2 regions of the Butyrivibrio sp. DSM 10294 genome follow, and region 2 is predicted to be linked to the other one. Evidence: riboswitches for the same ligand, from Rfam matches in the RefSeq annotation. Region 2 holds a riboswitch; the other holds the start of a gene.
What was found. A riboswitch is a leader RNA that binds a small molecule or an ion and turns the genes downstream of it on or off. The one in region 2 is predicted to bind thiamine pyrophosphate.
Positions count from the first base shown of each region.

Region 1: another riboswitch for thiamine pyrophosphate. It lies ahead of thiW (energy coupling factor transporter S component ThiW); the one in region 2 lies ahead of thiT (energy-coupled thiamine transporter ThiT).

Region 1 is NZ_JANSWL010000033.1:1,619-13,002, reverse strand. Features, by position in the region: gene NXH67_RS00910 (hypothetical protein) at 1-143, opposite strand, end outside; gene NXH67_RS00905 (hypothetical protein) at 277-1,182, opposite strand; gene NXH67_RS00900 (6-phosphofructokinase) at 1,222-2,451, opposite strand; gene NXH67_RS00895 (helicase-related protein) at 2,586-4,697, opposite strand; gene NXH67_RS00890 (hypothetical protein) at 4,699-5,085, opposite strand; gene thiC (phosphomethylpyrimidine synthase ThiC) at 5,242-6,546, opposite strand; gene thiD (bifunctional hydroxymethylpyrimidine kinase/phosphomethylpyrimidine kinase) at 6,644-7,441, opposite strand; gene thiE (thiamine phosphate synthase) at 7,438-8,082, opposite strand; gene thiM (hydroxyethylthiazole kinase) at 8,063-8,845, opposite strand; gene thiW (energy coupling factor transporter S component ThiW) at 8,845-9,390, opposite strand; TPP riboswitch at 9,478-9,582, opposite strand; gene nagE (N-acetylglucosamine-specific PTS transporter subunit IIBC) at 9,639-11,090, opposite strand; gene NXH67_RS00855 (PTS sugar transporter subunit IIA) at 11,092-11,384, opposite strand, start outside.
Region 2 is NZ_JANSWL010000081.1:86,379-97,762, forward strand. Features, by position in the region: gene addA (helicase-exonuclease AddAB subunit AddA) at 1-1,362, shown strand, start outside; gene NXH67_RS12625 (CPBP family intramembrane glutamic endopeptidase) at 1,656-2,132, opposite strand; TPP riboswitch at 2,810-2,914, shown strand; gene thiT (energy-coupled thiamine transporter ThiT) at 3,005-3,706, shown strand; gene hflX (GTPase HflX) at 3,723-5,060, opposite strand; gene asnA (aspartate--ammonia ligase) at 5,158-6,168, opposite strand; gene NXH67_RS12645 (HPr family phosphocarrier protein) at 6,503-6,709, shown strand; gene NXH67_RS12650 (ATP-dependent DNA helicase) at 6,825-9,284, shown strand; gene NXH67_RS12655 (tetratricopeptide repeat-containing diguanylate cyclase) at 9,804-11,384, shown strand, end outside.

The DNA.
Region 1 (11,384 bases), on a different contig from region 2:
CCTATTGCAAGTTTGCTCTTGTTGGCCGCCAGCAAAAGGAAGATTGCCAGGATATCGTCAACAGGTCCCGGCACGAAATCCACAGGCGAAACAACATAGACAATAAGCAATGTAAAAAGAATCCATTTCATAAACTTATTCATTGTCACCCTCCTCTCATTGGATTGATTTTACTTAAGGATAAATTAAGTATATTCTTCTCCAGGAAAGGAATACATTGTTGCCTTTGCAAAAATTTCGGTTTTATTTTTCTTTTTTGGCAAAAAAGAATCTGAATCAGAATAAATCCAACATACTGTCGAGATAGATCTCCTCCCTGACCTTGAGCTGGTATTCCGGTTTTGTCATGTAGTACAGGAGAAATTCCAGTATCACTGCACTGCCGAGGCTGCGGCCTTCGATCTTGAAATTGGAAAAGCCTGCGGGAGCATATACGTTCAATATATCATCAATTCCGATAAAACCGGGATTCTTCATGGCATCTGAGAAGCGATAGCCTCTTCCGGCATCAGGAGAAACACAGATGTGGTCTTCGCATTCTTCTCCAAGGCTCTTGCGACTGACATTCTCATAGCATTTTTTCCGATCGTAGCAACCATACCAGCAACATTCGTTGCAAAGAAACTCTACTTTGGACTTAAGTTCAGACGGAAGGTCCGTTAATTTGGCGATTTCCTTGTTTAATCTAAAATCGGGTACAACATAGCGAAATTCTACCCTGTTTAATTCATCAGTAAATTTTGCGAAGTCAGTAATTACCTTGGTTGTGGATGAAACGAAATAGAAATCGGGATAGCTTTCTTTGATATAATCCAGAAGGAGGTCTGAATATATTATTATACCATTGTTCGCATAACTATTCTGTTCGAAGATTCTGCACAGTTCATTACATCTTCTGTCGGACAGATGCTCCTTGGTAATCAGGGAATTGCTGAAGGTGAGCCTTGCGGAGATTCCATACTCCTTCATAAGCTCCACAACCTTCAAGGGGGATTCCTCGCCGAAGCCCACACGTCCTCCGCCCCACAGGCAATCGGCCGGTGCGCCATAGATGGAACCTATTTCGCACCAGTCATAGAAATATTCCCTGTGTTTCCTAAACAGCGGAAGAAACTCACTGTACAGGTTATAAAATTCAAATAATCCCGGAAGATGATAATAAATCTTATTTTTCTGTTCCATATTACCTGTTCTTCCTCAAAAAAACTTGAGAGATTCCGATCATTCGCCTAAGAATATATGCTGCGGAAGTCCTCCAACAAAAATTGGAGTAAGCTCTGCCTGGATCAGAGGATATGCGTAGTCTATGAACTCCTGCTTCATTCCTGTATGATCCTCATTCACCCATTCAATGGGAACCTTTTTCTCCAGATTAGCTATCTCTGAGATGGGATGAAGCTCAGTAGTGCACTGATAAGGTGAATTGGAGATTCGCTTAAGGGCCACCATCTCTCCTGTATGACCTTCAAAAGCTGCCTTCACTGCTGCTCCGCCCACCTGATAAGCCTCTGTAATATCAGTGCGGCTGGCAAGATGACCTGCGCAGCGCTGTAATGTTGATAATTCGATGCATCTTGTCTTGGTATCAAGATTCCTTGCGACGGTATTAGCCAGGAAACGCGCTGTTCCTGTAAGACTCTTGTGGCCAAAGGCATCCACAGCGCGGACATCATCAGAGAGTTCGCAGACATAACGGCCATCTTCAAGTTTAACACCCTCAGAAACCGCAATGACGATGCTGTTCTTTTTTTCCTGTATTCTGCGTACCTTTTCAACGAATCTGTCCACATTAAAAGGTACCTCTGGAAGGCAGATCATATCAACGCCCTCACAGTCGTAGTCTTTGGCAAGGGCAGCTGATGCAGTGAGCCACCCGGCGTTTCTGCCCATTATCTCAACGATCGTTACATTTTTGGTGCCGTAGACCGTAGCATCTCTGATGATTTCCTTCATTACTACGCCAATATACTTGGCAGCTGAGCCATAACCGGGAGTATGATCCGTCACGGTCAGGTCGTTGTCTATGGTCTTGGGAACGCCGATAAATCTTATATCACTCCCCTTCTCCTTGCCATAGGCCGCCAGCTTGTTTATAGTATCCATACTATCATTTCCGCCAATATAAAAGAAGTATCCGATATTGAGCCTTTCAAGTTTCTCAAGGATTGTATCAAATACTTCTTCAGCCCCCGGAGCGCCAAGCTCGGGGAGTTTGTAACGGCAGCTTCCAAGGTAGCTTGAGGGCGTTCTCTTAAGAAGCTCGATATCGATGGGCTTCTTAAAAATCTCAGTAAGATCAACATATCTGTCCTCAAGAAAACCCTGAATTCCGTTGCACATTCCGTACACCTTGGCAGCGCCACGGTTCTTAGCTGCCTCAAATACACCTGCGAGGCTAGAATTGATGACTGCTGTCGGTCCGCCGGATTGTCCTACAATTGCGTTTTTCATATTCCCAAATCCTCCATTCTACATTTTTTTCACAAACACAAATAACCTTGAAAAAATCATAGCATGGCAAACAATGCAATTGTAAGCGTTTACATTTCTAAAATATGGACTTCTTTGAACAACAATTTCTTCTTTTACGAATACTTCCTATACTTATGCTTCCTGTAGCACTCCTGGCACATGGTGTAACGATAGGACCATTTCAGTTTTTTGCCGCAGTAGATGCAGGACTTCATGCTAAGCTTCTGAAGGTCCAGAATCTCGAAGATTCGCTCTGAGATTGCTCTCTTGGTCTCCAGGATCTGAGGAAGATCCTCTTCATCTCCAAAGAGCCTCGTATAGGAATATAGGAAATCAAAGACTGCGCTACAGGTCTCAAGTGTCTGGAGCGACTGTCTGAATTCAGGATCAGCGAAGGCAGTGTTAAACTGCCGGATTGTCTCCTGCAGATCCACCGGTTCTCCTTCAGCCTGGGCTCTATAATATTTGGAATATATATCAAAGATCTCTTTGTTATCGGTATTTGCCGGAATCCTTATGAACTTGCGGATCAGCTCCCTGTTGTCGTCAATGGCTTCAAGGGCTCTTGCCAGTTTGATCTTCTCATCGATATCGCCCTTGTCATAGTACTCAGCTGCGGGAATCTTGTTCCACAGCTCAAGAATAGTGGAGACCTTGCCGTCCTTCTCAAGAAACTGCTCCGGAATGTTGATCATAGCTGTATTAAGCGGAATCAGCTTGTGTTCAAGGAGTTTCTCAATTACCTCATAATCATAGTAGGAAGTCACGTAGCCCGTATCGTACAGACCGTACCTGCCTGCTCTTCCGGCTATCTGTTTGACTTCTGAGGGAGTGAGCGGTCTCTCTTTTACCCCGTCATACTTGATAGTCTGTAAAAAGACAATTCGTCTTACGGGAAGGTTCATACCCATTCCTATTGCATCTGTTGCAACTACCACATCTGTGGTGCCGTCTGCGAATTTACCGGCCTCCCTGTGGCGCACGTCGTAAGGAAGAGATCCGTAGATAATGCTGCAGGTAATGCCATTGGCCTGAAGCTCTGCGGCAACGCTGTGTACATCTTTTCTGGAAAAAACGATGAGTGCATCGCCCTTCTTGACGTCCTCGGGGAATCTGAAATCCACCGCCTCATCATCCATCTGAAGAGGTGTCTTCCTGTCGTGATACTGAACCTCATAGTCATCTCCGCAGGAAGTGATCATACGGATCAGAAGCTTCTCTGCATCCGGAGATGCGCACAGATGAATGACTGAGGCCTTGAGCCCCAGTATCGCTGCGGTCCAGGAGCCGCCTCTTTGCCTGTCGGAAACCATCTGGGCCTCGTCAATAACGGCCATATCCCAGTCTTCATCCAGGTTCATCATCTCTATGGTTGAGGACTGGTGGAAGGATCCGGGCATTAGTATACGCTCCTCTCCTGTTATCATTGAGCAAGGACAGCCCTGCCTGTTCATCTTCTCATATTGCTCATAGGCAAGAAGACGAAGCGGCGCCAGATAAATTCCGCTGTCTGCATTCATCAGCTCCTGCATGGCCTGATAGGTCTTACCTGAATTGGTGGGACCTATATGCAGTATAAAATGCCTTTTCATCTGCCTTGCAAGAGGAAAAAGCTGCGTGTAATCATCAGGAGTTGAGGTCTGAATGCTCTCAAAAAGAAGCCTCTTGGCTGCCATGGTCTTTTTGTGCCTCTCAGCAGCATGAATATACCTCGGATTATGAGATACCTGCTCAAAAACAACTATCTCAGAAAGACGTGGCTTGATATAGTCTACAATGTCGCGGCTCTTCTTGGATTCGCGAAGATATGTCATTATAATCTTGGAAATTGTTTTCTCAGAACCGGTGATGATAAAGTCCACCAGCGGCATGTTGTCACAGTTCAGTAAAACACTGTATATGACATGAGAAAGAGACGGCATCATCTCTCTAAGGATGACGCCGTTAAATTTGTCAGGAATTGTCTCGCAGAATCTACCGATAGTTCCCTTGTGAATCTCCTGCTTCTGGGTCTGCCCGAAAGCGGTGTGAACCGTCATATAAATTCGTTCTGTGGCCAATGTATCAAGGAATGCCTCATACACGGCCTTGCACACTTCATCAGAATGTTTCTTCCAGTACTCCTCGAACTCCTCCTGAGGAAAAGCCCGAAGGGCACGGTCTCTTTCCATTTTCTGTCTGACTCTGCGTGCCTTGAAAGGATTATGATAGCCTTTTTTCTTCATGTTATCCGACCATTGTCACTTTTTCGGCAAATCTGTTAAGTGCCGTCTCTATCCTGCCGATGTTCACATCACCCAGGAATTCGAATTCGTCCACGTAACAGGATTTTGCATCAATATAAACGTCACAAGTGATCTTCCTTGGATTGCTGCCGTATTTCTCAATTACTTCGGGAAGGTTGTCATTAACTGCATCAAACCTAAGTCCAAAGTCCTTGCAAAAATCCACTGCATCCTCCAGTGACTTGCCTTCTCTGCAGGTCCACAGGATCACTTTGTGTCCGAGCTTTCTCTTCCATATAAGAAACTCGAAAAGATTTAAATTAGCCGGCCCGAGTTCAGGCCACTGCCCCATACTAAGTGCGCCGTCGAAATCAACTGCAAAAATCATGTCTGTACCCCACCTTCTAGTTTGTGCCTTTGATTTTTTTCCCCGCTTTGCGCCCCTCAATTAAGCATTATACCCAAAACTCATCGGGATGTCAGTATGAAAATCCTTTTATTCATGCATATTTCACATATTAACTTTTTTTCGTGCGCTGTTTTATCACAAAATATCAATATGCTCACCTGCAAGAGCCTTGTTCATGCTCCTTACCGCACAGAACTTGCCGCACATGGAGCAGGTGTCATCATATTCGGGAGCTCTGTCGGCTCTGATTGCTCTGGCAGTCTCCGGATCCAAAGCGCAGTCCCACTGCCCCTCCCAGTCAAAAGCCTTTCTGGCATCGGCCATCTTGTTGTCGATGTCCATGGCATGTGGTATCTTCTTGGCGATATCTGCCGCATGAGCTGCAATCCTGGATGCGATTATTCCCTGCTTAACATCTTCTACATTGGGAAGTGCAAGGTGTTCAGCCGGTGTTACATAGCACAGGAAAGATGCCCCTGCCGCTCCTGCTATTGCGCCTCCGATAGCGGAAGTGATATGGTCATAACCCGGTGCAATATCGGTAACAAGGGGGCCCAGTACGTAGAAAGGCGCTCCCATGCAGATTGTCTGCTGCATCTTCATGTTGGCCTCGATCTGGTCCATCGGCATATGGCCGGGGCCCTCCACCATTACCTGCACATCTTTCTCCCAGGCGCGTTTGGTGAGTTCGCCCAGCCTTACCAGTTCTTCTATCTGGCATACATCACTGGCATCCGCAAGGCAACCGGGTCTGCAGGCATCGCCAAGGGAAATGGTAACATCATACTCTCTGCAGATATCAAGAATCTCATCATAATATTCGTAAAAAGGGTTCTCCTCGCCTGTCATGCTCATCCAGGCAAATACCAGAGATCCGCCCCTTGATACGATATTCATTTTTCTCTTGTGCTTCTTGATCTGATCTATTGTCTTTCTGGTGATTCCGCAGTGAAGAGTCACGAAGTCAACGCCGTCCTTAGCGTGAAGCCTTACAACATCAATAAAATCCTTGGCTGTAAGCTCGGATAAGTCTCTCTGATAATGGATTACACTGTCGTAAACAGGCACTGTTCCCAGCATTACAGGACATTCCTCAACGAGCTTTTTTCTGAAGGGCTGGGTGTTTCCGTGTGAAGACAGATCCATGATAGCATCAGCTCCCATGTTGACCGCAGCCATTACCTTCTCCATCTCAATGTTGTAGTCCTTGCAGTCGCGGGATACTCCCAGATTGACATTTATCTTGGTCCTTAGCATAGAGCCAACGCCTTTGGCGTCAAGGCAGGTGTGGTTCTTGTTGGCGCAGATGGCGACCTGTCCTTTGGCGACCAGGTCCCTGATCTCCTCGGGTGTGCGGTACTCATCCCTTGCAACCTTCTCCATCTCGGGAGTGATGATTCCCTTGCGGGCTGCCTCCATCTGTGTTGTGTAATTTCTCATTATCTATTTCCCCTTTTCTTTTTTTATACCTATTTTGTAATTATTTAGCTTTATACCTGCGATGTGTATAAATATCAATCGTTATTCATTAAAAGAGCTAATTTGCTCGCATAGAATGGTATAATGGTCCTCTTCCATGTCCCAATTCAAGACATGCAGCGATGCATTTTTCAATATATTTCTTTGCCTGAATCACGGCATTTACAGGTTCCAGCCCCATGGCAAGGCCTGACGCAATGGCACTTGAGAGCGTACAACCCGTGCCGTGGGTATTTGGATTCTCATAGCGCCGACCTTCTATCCATATAGCATCGCTGTTGTAGAACAGATCCGCAGAGACGCCTATTTGGTCAAAAGAGCTGTGACCACCCTTTATCAGCACATTGCAGCCGCAGCTTTCATAAATATGCGCAGCAGCTTCCTCTGCATTTTTCCTTGAATTGATGTCCCTTCCCGTAAGGATTTGTGCTTCGGGTATGTTCGGAGTAATGATGAGGCACCTTGGAAACAGCTCTTTTTTCAAATATTCATAAGTATTTTCCTTAGTGAACTCAGTTCCTGACGTAGAACTAAGAACCGGATCAAGCACCACATTTGTAAGTCCGAATTTGTCTATCCCCTTAGCTACAGCCTCCATGGCACCTATATCCGGCAGCATTCCTATCTTGACGGCGTCCACAGGCATATCACTGCAGACTGTCTCCAACTGCAAGCTGATAAAAGACTTCTCAACCGGTGAAATGCCCCTGACTCCCAGCGTATTCTGGGCTGTAAGGGCTGTGATGACGCTCATTCCGTATACTCCCAGAGCCTCCATTGTCTTGAGATCCGCCTGTATCCCAGCACCACCGGAGGAATCGCTCCCTGCTATGGTCAGAACTGTTCTCTGTTTCATGTCTCCTCCAATTCATCAAACGCGCTGCGGAGATCTGCCGCTGCTTTTTGGGGATCTTCACTTTTCATGATTGCTGAAACAACGCATATTCCGGCTATTGGAGTGCCTTTCAGAATGCCGATATTATCTTTGTTAAGGCCTCCTATTGCATTCGCAGGAATTGGAACGGCTGCGCAGATATCTTTTAGGGTTTCGACACTTGTCAGCACCGTTTTAACCTTAGTAGTAGTTGGGTAAATTGCCCCTACTCCAAGATAATCAGCTCCTTTGTCGTAGGCTTCCAATGCCTGGCTCACGGTCTTGGTGGTAGCTCCGATTATTATGTCCGGGCCAAGAATATTCCTTGCAATGTCTACAGGCATATCAGATTGCCCCAGGTGCACTCCTTCGGCGCCGATTGCCATTGCCACATCAATCCTGTCATCCACGATCAGAGGAACATTGTATTTCCTTGTTATCTCGTGAAGTTTCCCGGCCAGTTCCATGTACTGCCTTGTGGTCTTATCCTTTTCTCTTATCTGTACTATGGTTGCTCCGCCTTGGATAGCGCTTTCAGTCTTTTGCAGGAACTCCTCTGTGGATAGACCGCTGCTGTCGGTCACAAGGTAGAGCCTTAGGTCCTTACTGTCTATTCTTTTCATTGGTTTCTCCATATTTTTCGAAGGACAGGGAATCCAGAAGTCCTATCAGATAGCTTCCGGCTCCTACCTCTCCGTTTTTTTCATATAGCTTTTTATATGCCTTCTCCCCGGCGTTTCCGAAGAATTCACAGGCTCCTGCCACGGCCTCTATACGAGGCTCTCCAGCCAGAAATGTCGCACATACAGCCCCCAGCATACATCCTGTCCCGGTAATCTGCCCAAGCATTGGCGTTCCGGCTTTTACCAAAATAGTCTTGCCTCCGTCCGTAACAATATCTGTCTCACCGCTTGCAAGAATCACAGTCCCAAGATCTGCTGCGAGTTTCTGCGCAATTTCCTGCATTTTTCCGGCTTCGATGCTCTTATCGGCATCCACGCCTTTTCCTTTATAAGAGTTCACCGCCAGAGCCTTGATCTCAGAATAATTGCCCTTTAGCACCAAAAAAGACTTTGCATGGTGCGGGTGCTTATTAAGAAGCTTGAAAACATAATCCCTTCGAAGATCCGAGCAGGCAACTCCCACAGCATCGATTACTATGGGAATGCTTTTCTCAAGAGCCGTTTCATAGGATATTTCCATAGCCTCCATCCTGCTGTCGGAAATATTGCCCGTGTTTAGTAGGAGCGCAGATGCGGTCTCTGTAATTTGACGAACCTCCATCGGATGTTCAGCCATAATGGGGCAGGCTCCCAGGGAAAGGACTGCGTTGGCACATTGCATCATGGATATTGGATTGGTTATACAATGGATCAGATCTGCCATTATGCCACCTTATCCTTTTTGTCATCGGTAGGGTCAGTATTTCTTAAACTGCTCTGGATCTTAGTGAGGACTCCTGCCTGCTGCAGCTTAAGAAGCAGCAAAAATGCGATACTTCCGCCTATCAGAGTTCCGCAGATAAAAGAGGGAGTATAGAAGAACCAGGTAAGTCCCTCTTTTCCCCAGAGATAAGTCATTACAGGGTAAGATACGATGGAGCCGATAATTCCTGTTCCAATGATCTCTCCAAGGACAGCAGCGATGATCTTTCCCTTGGACAGCTTGTAGAAAATTCCGGACAGAGAGGCTCCGAAGATGGCTCCGGTAAGGGCCAGAGGCGGGATTCCCATGATCAACATTCTGATGATGCCGATGAGAAGGGCGCATACAAAAGCATAGGCAGGCCCCAGGAACACCGCACAAGTGATGTTGATAAGATGGGCCATGGGGCACATTCCTTCAATACGAAGGATTGGGGAGATGACCACCCCCAGGGCCACAAACATGGCAAGAGTCACCATCCTCAGTAAGTAGTTGTTTTTCTTCATGTCATTCCTCTTTTCCCAGACGGTGAGCTTTGCTTTTGTGGGCACCAAAAAAGCGGAAGCCCCCAATGTGGTTGCTTCCGCTCAAAAAATCCCTATTGTCAGGCATCCCTACGTTGGCATTATCCAAATCAGGTTATCGGTCGAAGGTCACACCTTCCTCTCAGCCTGTAATACAAGCTCCCGTCTGTTAAATTTGTCTTACTCTTTATACACCTTTTAACACGGTAATGCAATACATTAAATAAAAATTATTGCATCAGCTTTTTCATTTCGTCATACACAAACTGAACTTTTGGGCCTACAATGACCTGAACTGCATTCTTGGCGGGCCTTACAATTCCGGCAACTTTGGCATCTTTGATACACTTTTCATCCACAAGAGTATAGTCCACTGTCTCTACACGAATTCTGGTTGCACAATAGTCGAAATCCTTGATGTTCTCTTTTCCGCCCAGTCCCTTCAGTATTATCTTAGCCATTGCGGTGTAATCATCTCCGGAGAGCTCAATCTTGCGCTCGGTTGCTTCTGTCTCCTCCTCGTCTTCGCGCCCCGGAGTCTTGAGATTGAACTTCTGAATGACGAAGCGGAATACAAAATAGTAAACGACGGCATATACCGCGCCGATTGGCACTATCAACCATGGATTAACTGCCATTGGTGCCTTGAAGCTAAGGAACCAGTCAACAAAACCTGCGGAAAAATTAAAGCCGAGTCTAAAGGGAAGCATGGTACAGATCATCGCCGAGATTCCCGTAAGAACCGCGTGGACAAGGTACAGCCCCGGAGCCAGGAACATAAATGAGAACTCAAGGGGCTCCGTAATTCCCGTAAAGAAGGAAGCCATGGCGCCTGCAAGCATAAGGGATGCCACCGCTTTTTTCTTCTTGGTCTGTGCTGTGTGGTACATCGCGAGAGCACCTGCGGGAAGTCCAAACATCATAACCGGGAAGAAACCTGTCATGTACTGTCCGGTAACGCCCTTAACAGCGCCGTCTGCACCTGACCAGAACAGCCCCAGATCATTGATTCCTGCAGTGTCAAACCAAAATACCGCATTAAGTGCATGGTGAAGTCCCAGCGGAATAAGCGCTCTGTTCAGCATCGCGTATATTCCGGTACCTACGGGACCAAGACCTATAATAGCTGTGCCAAAGGCAACAAGGCCTGCATAAACAATGGGCCACACGAAATACAGAATAAGTGAAACCACAATGGATACCGCCGCGGTAACAATTGCAACACATCTTTTTCCGCTGAAAAATGCCAGAAAATCCGGAAGTTTCGTATCTTTGAAGCCATTATAGCAGCTTGACCCTATAATTCCCGATAAAATACCTATGAAGGCATTGCCAATCTTACCAAAAGCCGCCGGCACCAGCGCCGCATCAACTCCTCTAAACATTGCAACCGCATCTGTACTAAGAAGTGTCGTGATCATAAGAAAAGAAACAAGACCTGAAAGTGCAGCGGTTCCGTCATGTTCCCTGGCCATTCCAACGGAAACACCAATCGCAAAAAGGATCGGAATCTGATCAATGATTGCAGAAGCAGCCTTGATAAGAAATGCCGCGATCACGCTGTTTGCTCCCCATCCGTTAGGATCGATCCAATAGCCGATTCCGTACATGATGCCTGCTGCAGGCAGTACCGCCACCGGAAGCATCAGAGATTTTCCAATTTTCTGCAAATACTTCATCATACTATTTTTCCTCCTGTTTCTCCAAAATTATAGCCGCATCCCCCTGTGCTACTTTGCCTTCTTTTTTATCTAAACTGCTGAAATTATCGGGATTAGTAATAATAACAGGTGTAATTATTTCGAAGCCTTCACTCTTTACCGCTTCAAGATCCACCGTGGCGATGAGCTGACCTTTTTTGACAGTATCACCCTTAGCAGCATGGGTGGTAAAATGTCGCCCTTCCAGCTTCACAGTATCTATTCCTATATGAACAAGAACCTCTGCTCCGTCCTTAGTCAGCACGCAGAAAGCAT
Region 2 (11,384 bases):
GGAGTAAAGTGCATCGATTTGGAGCACAGGCTCAAATACGATACCTTGAAGCGCCTTGTTATCGCCGACAAGATGACCAAAGACAGCCTTGGAGAGGAGCTTAGAATATTCTACGTAGCCCTTACCAGAGCCAAAGAGAAGCTCATTATGACAGCTTCCGTCAAGGGACTTGGAGATAAGCTTGCCAAGGCTCTTAACAAGATGCCTCTGAATCAGGCAGCTGTGCGCCTTCCGTTTTCCGCAAGGTTTGGTGCCATGAGCTATTATGACTGGACACTTCCCGCCGTACTTGCCCATCCGAGCTTCGAGGCAGCACTGGACAAGCTTGGAGTAGACAAGGAAACCTACGTCAAATTCATTGATAAAAAAGGCGACCTTCCTGCCTTCTGCGTTACTGCTCTTCAGGATGAAGACCTTCGCCGTGATATGATAATCGCCGATGTGATGGGTAATCTACGTAAGGAAGAGCTGAAAAGAGGCGTCCTTGAGGGCTTTGATCAGGAGCTGGCCCAGAGGCTTAAGGATAAGTTTGAGAGCAGATATGCCTTTGAGAATCTTAAGGGACTATACACCAAGACCACCGTTACAGAGCTCAAAAAGCACCTTCTCGAGGAAATGGGAGAGGTCTTTGGTACAGAAGCTGAGTTCATAGATGAGGATGCCATTGAGGTGCCCTTCGATATGGAAGATGTAGCAAAGGCTCCTACAGAAGGCGCGGCTGACGTTAAGACCGCGGTGATACAGCGCCTGTCCGGAGCTGACAGAGGTACCGCCTATCACAGGATCATGGAGCTTCTGGACGAGAATATCTTCGGAGATAAGAAGCTTACTGATAATGCGGCAGAGATCTTCGATGACGTTGAACCTTCCAAGACAAGGAAGATGAAGGGAACAGATCTGGACAACATATCCAAGAGAATCTATGTATGGATGAAGGATCTGGCGGACAAAAAAGTGATCCCGCCGGAATACCCGCAGTCTGTCTGGTCTGCAGATGTCACCAGATTCCTGGGTTCATCCCTGGGACAGCGTATGGCCACGGCCTACAGAACCGGTAATCTCATGAGAGAGAAGCCCTTCATGATGGGAATCTCCGCAGCTGACCTGGACTCCAAGTTCCCGCCTGAGGAGACAGTTCTTATACAGGGAATCGTTGACGCCTGGTTCTTTGAGGGCGACGACATCGTTCTCATGGATTACAAGACCGACAGAGTGGATACCGAAGAGGAACTGGTACAGCGCTACAGCATACAGCTCCAATACTACAAGAGAGCGCTGGAAGCAGCCACAGGCAAGAAAGTAAAGGAGATATATATTTATTCCTTCAGATTCGGAACTGTGATTCCTCTGAATATTGCGTAAAATGTAACAAAATGGGATTTTGATGTGAAAATAGCATAATAAACCAAGGAAATATGTGATTTTTTTGTGAACATTTTTGTTATATTTGGAAACTGATAACGTGGAAACGGTTGCGGAATGCATGGTTACTTAGCTTATTGGAAACCGGTTTTTGGTCACCCCAAAAGACGGTTTTTTTGAGCAATTTACGCATATCGCCCGCAATATCTGATAAGTTATCTGACAAATCTGCTGTTAAACTGAATACAGTTCTACAATTCCGGTGGACTAATGCACAAATAGTTGTAAACCCCTCATAAGAAAAAAATGGTGTATGCCAGTGCTATCAGATTAGCGCTGGCATGTACTATTATTGGGACAAAAATACTTTCCGACCTGCGATAGCAATAACAGATCACCACTCCCATCAGGAATGCATACACCCCCTGCACCGGATTCATATGATAGATCCCAAACAGCGAAGACGACAACATCAGGGCCCACAGGTCCTTTTTTATTGCATAATTAAGACTGTTATAAATAACGAACCTGAACACTACTTCCTCCACAATCGGAGTAAATACGCAGTACAACAGCATCATCATAACCGGCGACTCAAAAACACCAAACTGCGACTTAGCCACCTTCTGATATGATTCAGCCTCAACCAGCCCAAGCGCATTAAACAGCACTGTCAGCGCCAACGCAAAAAGTGCCCCCACCACCCCATAAACCATGTAAGTGCCCGGCGTTACACTCTTTGAAGTATCTCTATTCAGCTTACTTCTCATATATATCAAATACTTATCCAATATTTCTCCTCTTGATTATGATGTTTTTTAATTGCTAGTATTTTCGCTATGTATGCACATAACTATTGTAATGGGATTAACTCTATTGCATCTAAGTTTATTGTATACGATTATCGTTATCAATGTTTATATGTTTTTCTCCACCAATGTGTACCTGATTTTCACGAATATCATATGGTGTCAAAAGATACTTTTGACACCTACATCATCTGATTTAACAGACAGTAATGTATCTGGTTTTATCCGTGGTGGCAGGAGATCTCAGGGAGGAGGGGAGTTGTATGGGCGTGGGAGGGGCATTAGCTTGGCACTGAAGGATGAGAGAAATGCGAGCCTGTGAGAGAGCGCCAGGATTTATGAGCTTTGTCAAAATACCGCAACGTATCTGCCCACGGCTCGTTGTCTGACGCCCGGCCACAGCACCTCCGGGTAACCATATTAACCCATCCCGGGCGGAGTTTAGAGCCGTAGATACGCTGCGGTATTTTGACAAAGCCATAAATCCAAGCGAAAGAGCGGCGAGCATTTCTGCCATTCTTCAGCGCCCCTCCCCCCTCCCACGCCCATACAACTCCCCCTCCCTGATCCCCCTTCCGGGAAACCAATATCCCCTCTTGACAACAGCCCCCGTCAAGTGTTTAATGGATATGAACTAAATAAACCGCTAGGGGAGCTATGCTGAGAGTGTATGCGTTATGCGCGTCTAACCCTTATTACCTGATCCGGATAGTGCCGGCGTAGGGAAGCAACGGTTACATCACAGACCACATCTACACAGTCTGACTGATACACCACAATCAAGAAATAATAACCTCCTCTGAAGCGGATATCCATCAGGGGAGGATTTTTATATGTATTTATTTTTGGAAAAAGTAATTGAAGACGGAGACGTAACCTACAGTCTCACCAAGGGCGGCTATGCCTTAATGTTTGTTCTCTTTGTGGTAGCGGCCATGGCCATCAGCTATTTTACCAACAAGGACGGCAAGGGCCAAATGAGCATCAAGCAGATTTCTGTTTCAGCTCTTTGCATCGCACTTGCCTTTGTAATGTCCAATATCAAGCTCTTCAAGCTTCCTATGGGCGGCAGCGTAACACTTTTTAGTATGTTCTTCATAACCTTCATCGGATACCTCTACGGACCCAGAGTCAGCATCTCAGCTGCCTTTGCCTACGGACTTCTCCAGATGATCGTTGATCCCTATATCATCAGCGTTCCTCAGCTTGTCTGCGACTACGTGCTGGCCTTCACAGCCCTTGGCCTTGCAGGTTTCTTTTATGAGAAAAAGAACGGAATGATCATCGGATATCTTGTTGGAATATTCGGTCGTTTCATATTCTCCGTTCTCTCCGGCGTGATATTCTTCGCAGCTTACGCTCCCGAGGGAATGCATCCCGTTGTTTATTCATCCCTTTACAACGGTTCCTACATCGGAGCAGAGGCAGTACTTACGATCATCGTTCTGCTGATTCCCGCCGTACACAAGGCACTTAACCGCGTCAAGGCAGAGGTAAACGAAAAGAGCATCCGCAAGCAGGTTCAGCTTGGCTGATGCCCTTTAACAGCAATCAATCCGATATATATTTAGCGTATTTCATGCGGTCGGCAGGCGTAAGTCTGGCGACCGTTTTTATTCCCTCGGGAAGATACTCACTGGACAGTACATTTCCGCCCTGAGTCAGGGCATTTAAGATACCGCCTTCAGAATAGGGGAGCAGCAGTTCACACTCCGACGCGCCCTCCGAGAGCTTTCTTTCGATCACCGAGATCAGCTCCTCGAGACTGTCCTCAGCCTTGGCACAGATATATACCCTGTCATCCATGGACCTTGGAACATCCATCACCAGTTGGGAATTCTCCTCCTGCTCCTTCTGCACAAGGTCTGACTTGTTAAAAACATATATGACCGGAATATCACCTGCTCCTATCTCAGTGAGAGTATCCCTGGTGACATCCATATGATATCTGTACTCCGGGTCTGAGAAATCGATGACCTGCAGCAGAATATCAGCATATTTAGCCTCCTCCAGAGTGGACCTGAAGGCCTTAACAAGGGAGTGGGGCAGTTCACTGATAAAACCTACCGTGTCCGCCAGCAAAAAGGGTCTGTGACCCGGGGCATTTATTCTTCTTACGGAAGTATCAAGGGTAGCAAAGAGCATGTCCTTTTCAAGAACCAGCTTCTCATCCGCATCCTGACCGTCGCTTCCGTAGTTTCTGATCATGTTGTTGAGGATTGTGGACTTACCGGCGTTGGTGTAGCCCACAAGAGAGACTCTGGGAACTCCTGAGTTAAGCCTTCTGCTTCTCTGGGTATCACGCTCTTTTTCCACGTTTTCCAGTTCTCTTCTTAGCTCAGCCATGCGGTGTTCGATGCGTCTTCTGTCAAGCTCAAGCTGCTTCTCTCCGGAACCCTTGTTGGAGAGTCTGCCGCTGCCGCCGCCCTGTCTTGAGAGGGAGGTGCGCATATGGGCCAGTCTTGGAAGCATGTACTGAAGTTGTGCATATTCAACCTGAAGTCTTGCTTCTCTTGTTTTGGCTCTTGAGGCAAAAATCTGTAGGATAAGGCCTGTTCTGTCCATGACCTCAGTGTCCAGAGCTTTCTCAAGGTTACGAAGCTGCATGGGAGAGAGGGAGTCATTGAAGATGATGATATCCGCATCGAAGATATCGAGGGAATCCTTGATTTCCTCCACCTTGCCGCTTCCTATATAGGTGCTGTTGTCGGGAGAGGACAGGGACTGGGTCACCACTGCTGCCACCTCCAGGTCAAGGGCCTTGGTCAGCTCTTTTAATTCATTCATGGATCTCTCGAATTCGAGATCGCTTCTGTTTACGTTAAGTCCAACGAGGATTGCCCTTGGCTTAATTGTTTCCTGAATTATCTGGTGTATTGTGTTTTTCATTAAATCTCCGTTTCTGCAATAGCCGGACCAACCGGCAAAAAAATGGGAAGCCATATTAAACGGGCTTCCCAAACAAATCATTATCAATATGGCAGGATCAAAGAAGGTTAATTCCGTTCTTCTCGCACTCGGCAACCATCTCCTCTGGCCAGATAGAGCACTGAACCTCTCCGATGTGAGCCTTTCTAAGGAAGAACATGCAGATTCTTGACTGTCCGATACCGCCTCCGATGGTGTATGGAAGCTCCTTGTCGAGAATTGCCTTCTGGAAAGGAAGATTAGCACGCTCTGTGCAACCTGCCTTCTCAAGCTGGCTCATAAGGGACTTCTCATCTACACGGATTCCCATGCTGGACAGCTCAAGAGCAATATCCAGAACAGGATAGTAAACAATGATATCGGCGTTGAGCTGCCAGTCATCGTAGTCAGGTGCTCTGCCGTCGTGCTTGTCTCCGGAAGCAAGTTCGTCGCCAATCTGCATGATGCAGACAGCGCCCTTAGCCTTGGAGATGTAGTACTCACGCTCCTTGGGAGTGTTGGCCGGGAACATATCCTCCAGTTCCTGGGTTGTGATAAAGAAAATATCGTCGGGAAGGATCTCTTCAATATAATCATACTGAATTGACATGAATTTCTCTGTCTTTCTGAGAACCTTGTATACGTTTCTTACTGTTTCCTTGAGGAAATCAAGGTTTCTGTCCTCTTTGCTGATGACCTTCTCCCAATCCCACTGATCAACGAAGATGGAGTGGATGTTGTCGGGAATCTCATCTCTGCGAACGGCATTCATATCCGTATAGAGGCCTTCGCCAACATTGAAGCCGTACTTCTTGAGTGCGTATCTCTTCCACTTGGCGAGAGAGTGAACGATCTCGGCGGGACGCTGATTCTCGTTCAGGATATCGAAAGAAACCGGGCGCTCAACACCGTTTAAGTTGTCGTTAAGACCTGACTCGGGAGTAACAAACAAAGGAGCGGTTACTCTCTGAAGGTTAAGTCTTGTGGCGAGCATGCCCTGAAAGAAGTCTTTTACTGTTTTGATGCCGACCTGGGTATCGTGAAGATCCAGGGCGCATTCGTATTTCTTGGGAATCTTAAGGTTTTCCATCTGATAAACTCCAATTTACCTAAATTTTTACTATTTAACATCTTAAAGCGGAACGCTTCTTATTGCAATAGTTTATCTCAAAACATTGTATATTTTTCTACAGTATATATACATTTTTTTATTACATTAGCGAAATAAAGTATAAAAAATCTATAAAAAAAATTCGAAAATCTTTCACCGTTTGTTCACAAAATCCTATTTACAAATCGATGCCAAGAGGGTATATTCTACTAAGCATTTACTTAAACGCTTACGTATAGGAATTAGTTGACGTTTGGTCATTTGTGGAAAGGAAGTAGGAGATATGTTTAGGCACGTAATTAAGAAAAATATTATGCTGAAACCCGCACAGGTTAAGGACTTTGTCAATGCTGCGACTAAATGTAATTTCGATGTAGATATATACTATAACAGGTACGTAGTAGACGCTAAGTCAATCCTGGGAGTTTTCGGTCTTGATCTTACACAGAAGCTCACAGTTGAGTACAGCGGTTATGACCAGAGCTTTGAGCAGGTGCTCAATTCACTTACCGTAGCATAATCGGTAGATACAATTTCATATTTAAAGTGGTAGTAAGACTCCCTATGGTATAAAATGTGCCATAGGGAGTTTTCTGTTGTGCTCCTATTACATTTCATCGGAGATCATTCACTTAATGGAGATAAAAATATCGGTCCGCGGTCTTGTGGAGTTCATCCTAAGAAGCGGAAACATAGACAATCGTATACATCAGACGTCACCCGACGCCATGCTTGAGGGCAGTAGGATCCATCGCATGATTCAAAAGAGTATGGGACCGGACTACCACGCCGAGGTGCCCCTAAGCTACAGCTATGATGCGGAAAAATATGCGCTTGTGGTGGAGGGAAGAGCCGACGGCATTCTCGACAAGAATTTCGACAAACCAATATCTGAGCTGGAGGCATCTCAGGAGTCCTTCATTCCAGGCAGCAGTTACGTACCCATGATCGATGAGATCAAGGGAACCTACAGAGACCTCTCCAGAATGAGAGAGGCGGATGACCTTCATCTTGCCCAGGCCATGTGCTACGGCGCCATGTACCTTGCGGGCAGACACTATCCAGAGATCAACATCAGAATAACCTATTGCAATATCGATACTGAGGAAAAAAGGTATTTCGACAAGTCCTTTTCCTACGACGAGATCATGACCTGGTTCCTTGACCTCATCTCCAAGTACAGGAAATGGGCTGATTTCGAGTGCGAGTGGGAGACCCTCCGGACTTCATCGATCAAGGCTGTTCAGTTCCCTTTCCCCTACAGAGAGGGCCAGAAGGATCTCGCCGCCGGTGTCTACAGAACTATCGTCCATGGCAAAAAACTCTTTCTCGAAGCCCCCACAGGTACCGGCAAGACCATTTCCACTGTCTTCCCCTCCGTTAAGGCTATGGGTGAGGGCAAAACCAGCAAGATCTTCTACCTGACAGCCAAGACCATAACAAGGACCGTTGCCGAGGAAGCCTTTGATATCCTTAGGAACGATCAGAAGCTTCGCCTTAAGAGCGTTACCATTACAGCCAAGGACAAGATCTGTTTCCTCGGAGAAGAGGAGAGGAACTGCAATCCCGAGGCATGTCCCTATGCAAAGGGTCACTATGACAGGATCAACGATTGCATTTTTGACCTGCTGACCCATGAGGACAGCTTCGACAGGGAAAAAATAGTGGAGTATGCCACAAAATACCAGGTTTGCCCCTTCGAGATGTCCCTTGACATGAGCCTTTGGGCAGATGCCGTGATCTGCGACTATAACTACGTTTTTGACCCCTTCGTATATCTTAGAAGGTTCTTTTCCGATGCCCTCAAAACGGATTACGTATTCCTTGTGGATGAGGCCCATAACCTCCTTGAAAGAGGCAGGGAGATGTACAGCGCCGTTCTTCGCAAGGAGAGCTTTCTTGAGCTTAAGAATACCATCAAGGAATATCATCCCAGCATCGCCGGACACCTTGATAAGTGTAACAAGCTTCTTTTGGAACTCAAAAGAGATTGTGACGGCTGCAAGGTCATAACTTCAATCGAGAAGCTGGCAAATGCCCTTAACAGGCTCTCTACCATTATTTCCGAGTATCTGGAGGATCATTCAGAGGGCCCCTGCAGAGAGGAACTTCTTCTGTTTTACTTTGACCTCCACAGATTCCTTGTTATCTATGACAAGCTTGATGACAAATATGTGATCTACAGCGAATTTGCCGAGGATGGGAGCTTCCTTCTAAGGCTTCGCTGCGTGGATCCTTCCGGGAACCTTGCGGAGTGCATGGGAAGAGGGCGCAGCACTATACTCTTTTCCGCCACACTTTTGCCCATTCAGTATTACAAAAAGCTGCTTGGAGGCACGGCTGAGGACTTTGAGATCTATGCAAGATCCATCTTTGACCCGTCCAAGCTTGGGCTTTTCATCGGAGCGGATGTCACCAGCAAATATTCCAAAAGAGGCCCGGAGCAGTACCACAGGATCGCCTCTTATATAGACAGCATTGTTAAGGCCAGAAGCGGCAATTACCTCATCTTTTTCCCTTCCCATCAGTTCATGGAGGAAGTGGGCGAGATCTATGAGAATGAGTTCTTCGACGAGGAGACCACAGAGCTTTTAGTTCAACAGGACTATATGAGTGAGACCTCCAGGGAGGCCTTTTTGGAGCGCTTTTCCACAGGAAATAACCTTGACCTGTCCAAGATCATCAACATGGATCTTGAGATCGTGGAGGACAAAAACGTCCTGGGCTTCTGCGTCATGGGCGGAATCTTCAGTGAGGGAATAGACCTTAAGTACGACAGTCTTATAGGAGTTATCATAGTGGGCTGCGGCATTCCCATGGTGGGCAACGAAAGAGAGATCATAAGGAGCTATTTCGATGAACAGGGAGAGGACGGCTACGACTATGCCTATAAGTTCCCGGGGATGAACAAGGTCCTTCAGGCAGCGGGAAGAGTTATCAGAACAGAAGAAGACAGAGGCGTTGTGGCCCTTCTTGATGACCGCTTTATGCAGACCGGATACAGAAGTCTGTTTCCGAGGGAATGGCAGGGGTGTAAGCGGGTATTAACCGAAACGGTCAAAACAGCCGCAGAACAGTTCTGGAGCGGGTTATAACCACTAAAATAGGGGGGGATATATACGATTTATCATAAAAATGAGGCAAAATGGTTTACATATAAAAATAAAAGACTAATTTATGTAAACCGTTATTTGTACTTAATTGATGCTAAAATAGATACAATTTACGAAAAAAGCAGAAAAATCACAAAATTGTTAGAGGTTAACGACATGCGTGTCATGTGGATAACTCTGTGGAAATTGGGGATTACCTGAAAGGGTAAAAATCAAAGACCGCTAAAACAGTGGGTTTACAAGTTGTTGTGAAATAGAACCAAGAACCGTTAAAAAATTGTTATCTGACCGAATTGGTCAAATACATTATGTAAACCATACTTAGATATGACAGATGTGTCGTTAAAATTCTTGTAATGCCCTATGCATGCGGAATCCGAAAATATTAGGGCGAAAAATCGGTCCTTTTTTATTCCCTTATTTTCTTGCGATAGGCACCTTGGTATTGTAGAATTATTTATATTTCTTTTGGTCATAATTCGGATTTAGCGAGGGGCGGGTATGAGAATAGAGGATTATGATTTAGATGTTCAGAGACTTAACAGGGAACTAATGACTGCCAGGTCTTCCATGTCGGGCAGTTTTATCAACATATGCAATCGTCTATTGAGAAAGGCCAAGGCCGTAGATGATATTAATCTACTGGGCTACGCTTACTACTATCTGGCAGATGCTTATTACCAGATAAGCACCAATTATCGCAGATTCAACACCAATCTTCTCAAGGCAATAGAATATCTTCAGCAGTGCGGGGATTACGAGCATCTGGCAAGGTGCTACAATCTCCTTGGTATTGATGCCATGAACCACGGCACCAAGGAGCCTGCCCTGGACTTTTTCTACGCAGGACTCAAATACTGTGAGAACATGCATGAGAGCGTTGTGCCGGGCATTATCAGATACAACATCGGTCAGATCTACTACGACAACGGTGATGTGAAGGAGGCACTGTCCCATATCCGGGCAGCCTACAGGGATATCAGGAAGAACAAGAAAGAAAGCCTGTATTACAGGAATGTTCTTTTTTGCTACTGTTTCGAAGCGGATTGCTATATGCAGCTGGATAAGCGTGAGTCTGTGGCAAAGTGCCTTGAGGGTATAGCCAAGATCGAGGCGGACCTAAGGTGCAGCAGGGATTACTTTTTGGATGTGCCGATTCTTGACATCAGAATGAGGGCCAACCACTATCTTGGCAGGATGGAAGAATATCAGGCTTATTCCGACAAGCTCTCCTATCTGATACAGAAGAACAAATATCCGCTGGACAATATGGAGGATATCTTCAGAATATGCCGCTTCTTTATGGAGACGGGAAGACTTAATGAGGCCATTGGCACAATCAAGAATATCGAGAGATCCCTGGACGACCTTAACATAACCAATCTCAAGCTCCAGGCGGCATCCCTTCGCGTGCAGCTCTATGAAAGAGTGGACGACAGCAGGGAGAAGGGCAAGGCCCTCGAGGATTTCTACAAATACAGCATGCTCCAGAACAAGGAGATCATAAGTAACTACAAGTTCTTCTCCGGTATCCGTAAGAAGCTCTCGGAGATAGAGAAGGAGAACACTCTTTTACAGAAGCAGGCGGAGACCGATCCGCTGACGGGGCTTGGCAACAGACTGGCGCTTAACAAATTCGCTGACGTGGCCTTCGACAATGCCTATAATCGCAGGACCCTTCTTGCGGTGGAGATCCTGGATGTGGACAATTTCAAGCACTACAACGATACCTACGGGCATCCCGCCGGTGACGAGTGCCTTAAGAAGATCGCCTCTCAGATTGCCAGGATATCCAGGGACAATCCCAGGATTCACGGCTTTCGCTACGGTGGAGATGAATTTGTCATTATCTATGAGAGTCTAAGAGACGATCAGGTTATGAACTATGCAGACAATCTTCGCTCGGCAGTGGCTTCCATGCAGATAGAGAGCGGTCTTGCAGGCTCTGAGGAGTATCTGTCAATATCCCAGGGTATCAGGAACTCCGTTCCCCTTGAGACCAACAAGCTCTGGGACTACATGTACGCCGCAGACAATGCCCTCTATGAGGTCAAAGGTGGCAAAAAAGGCGAGATCGTCCTG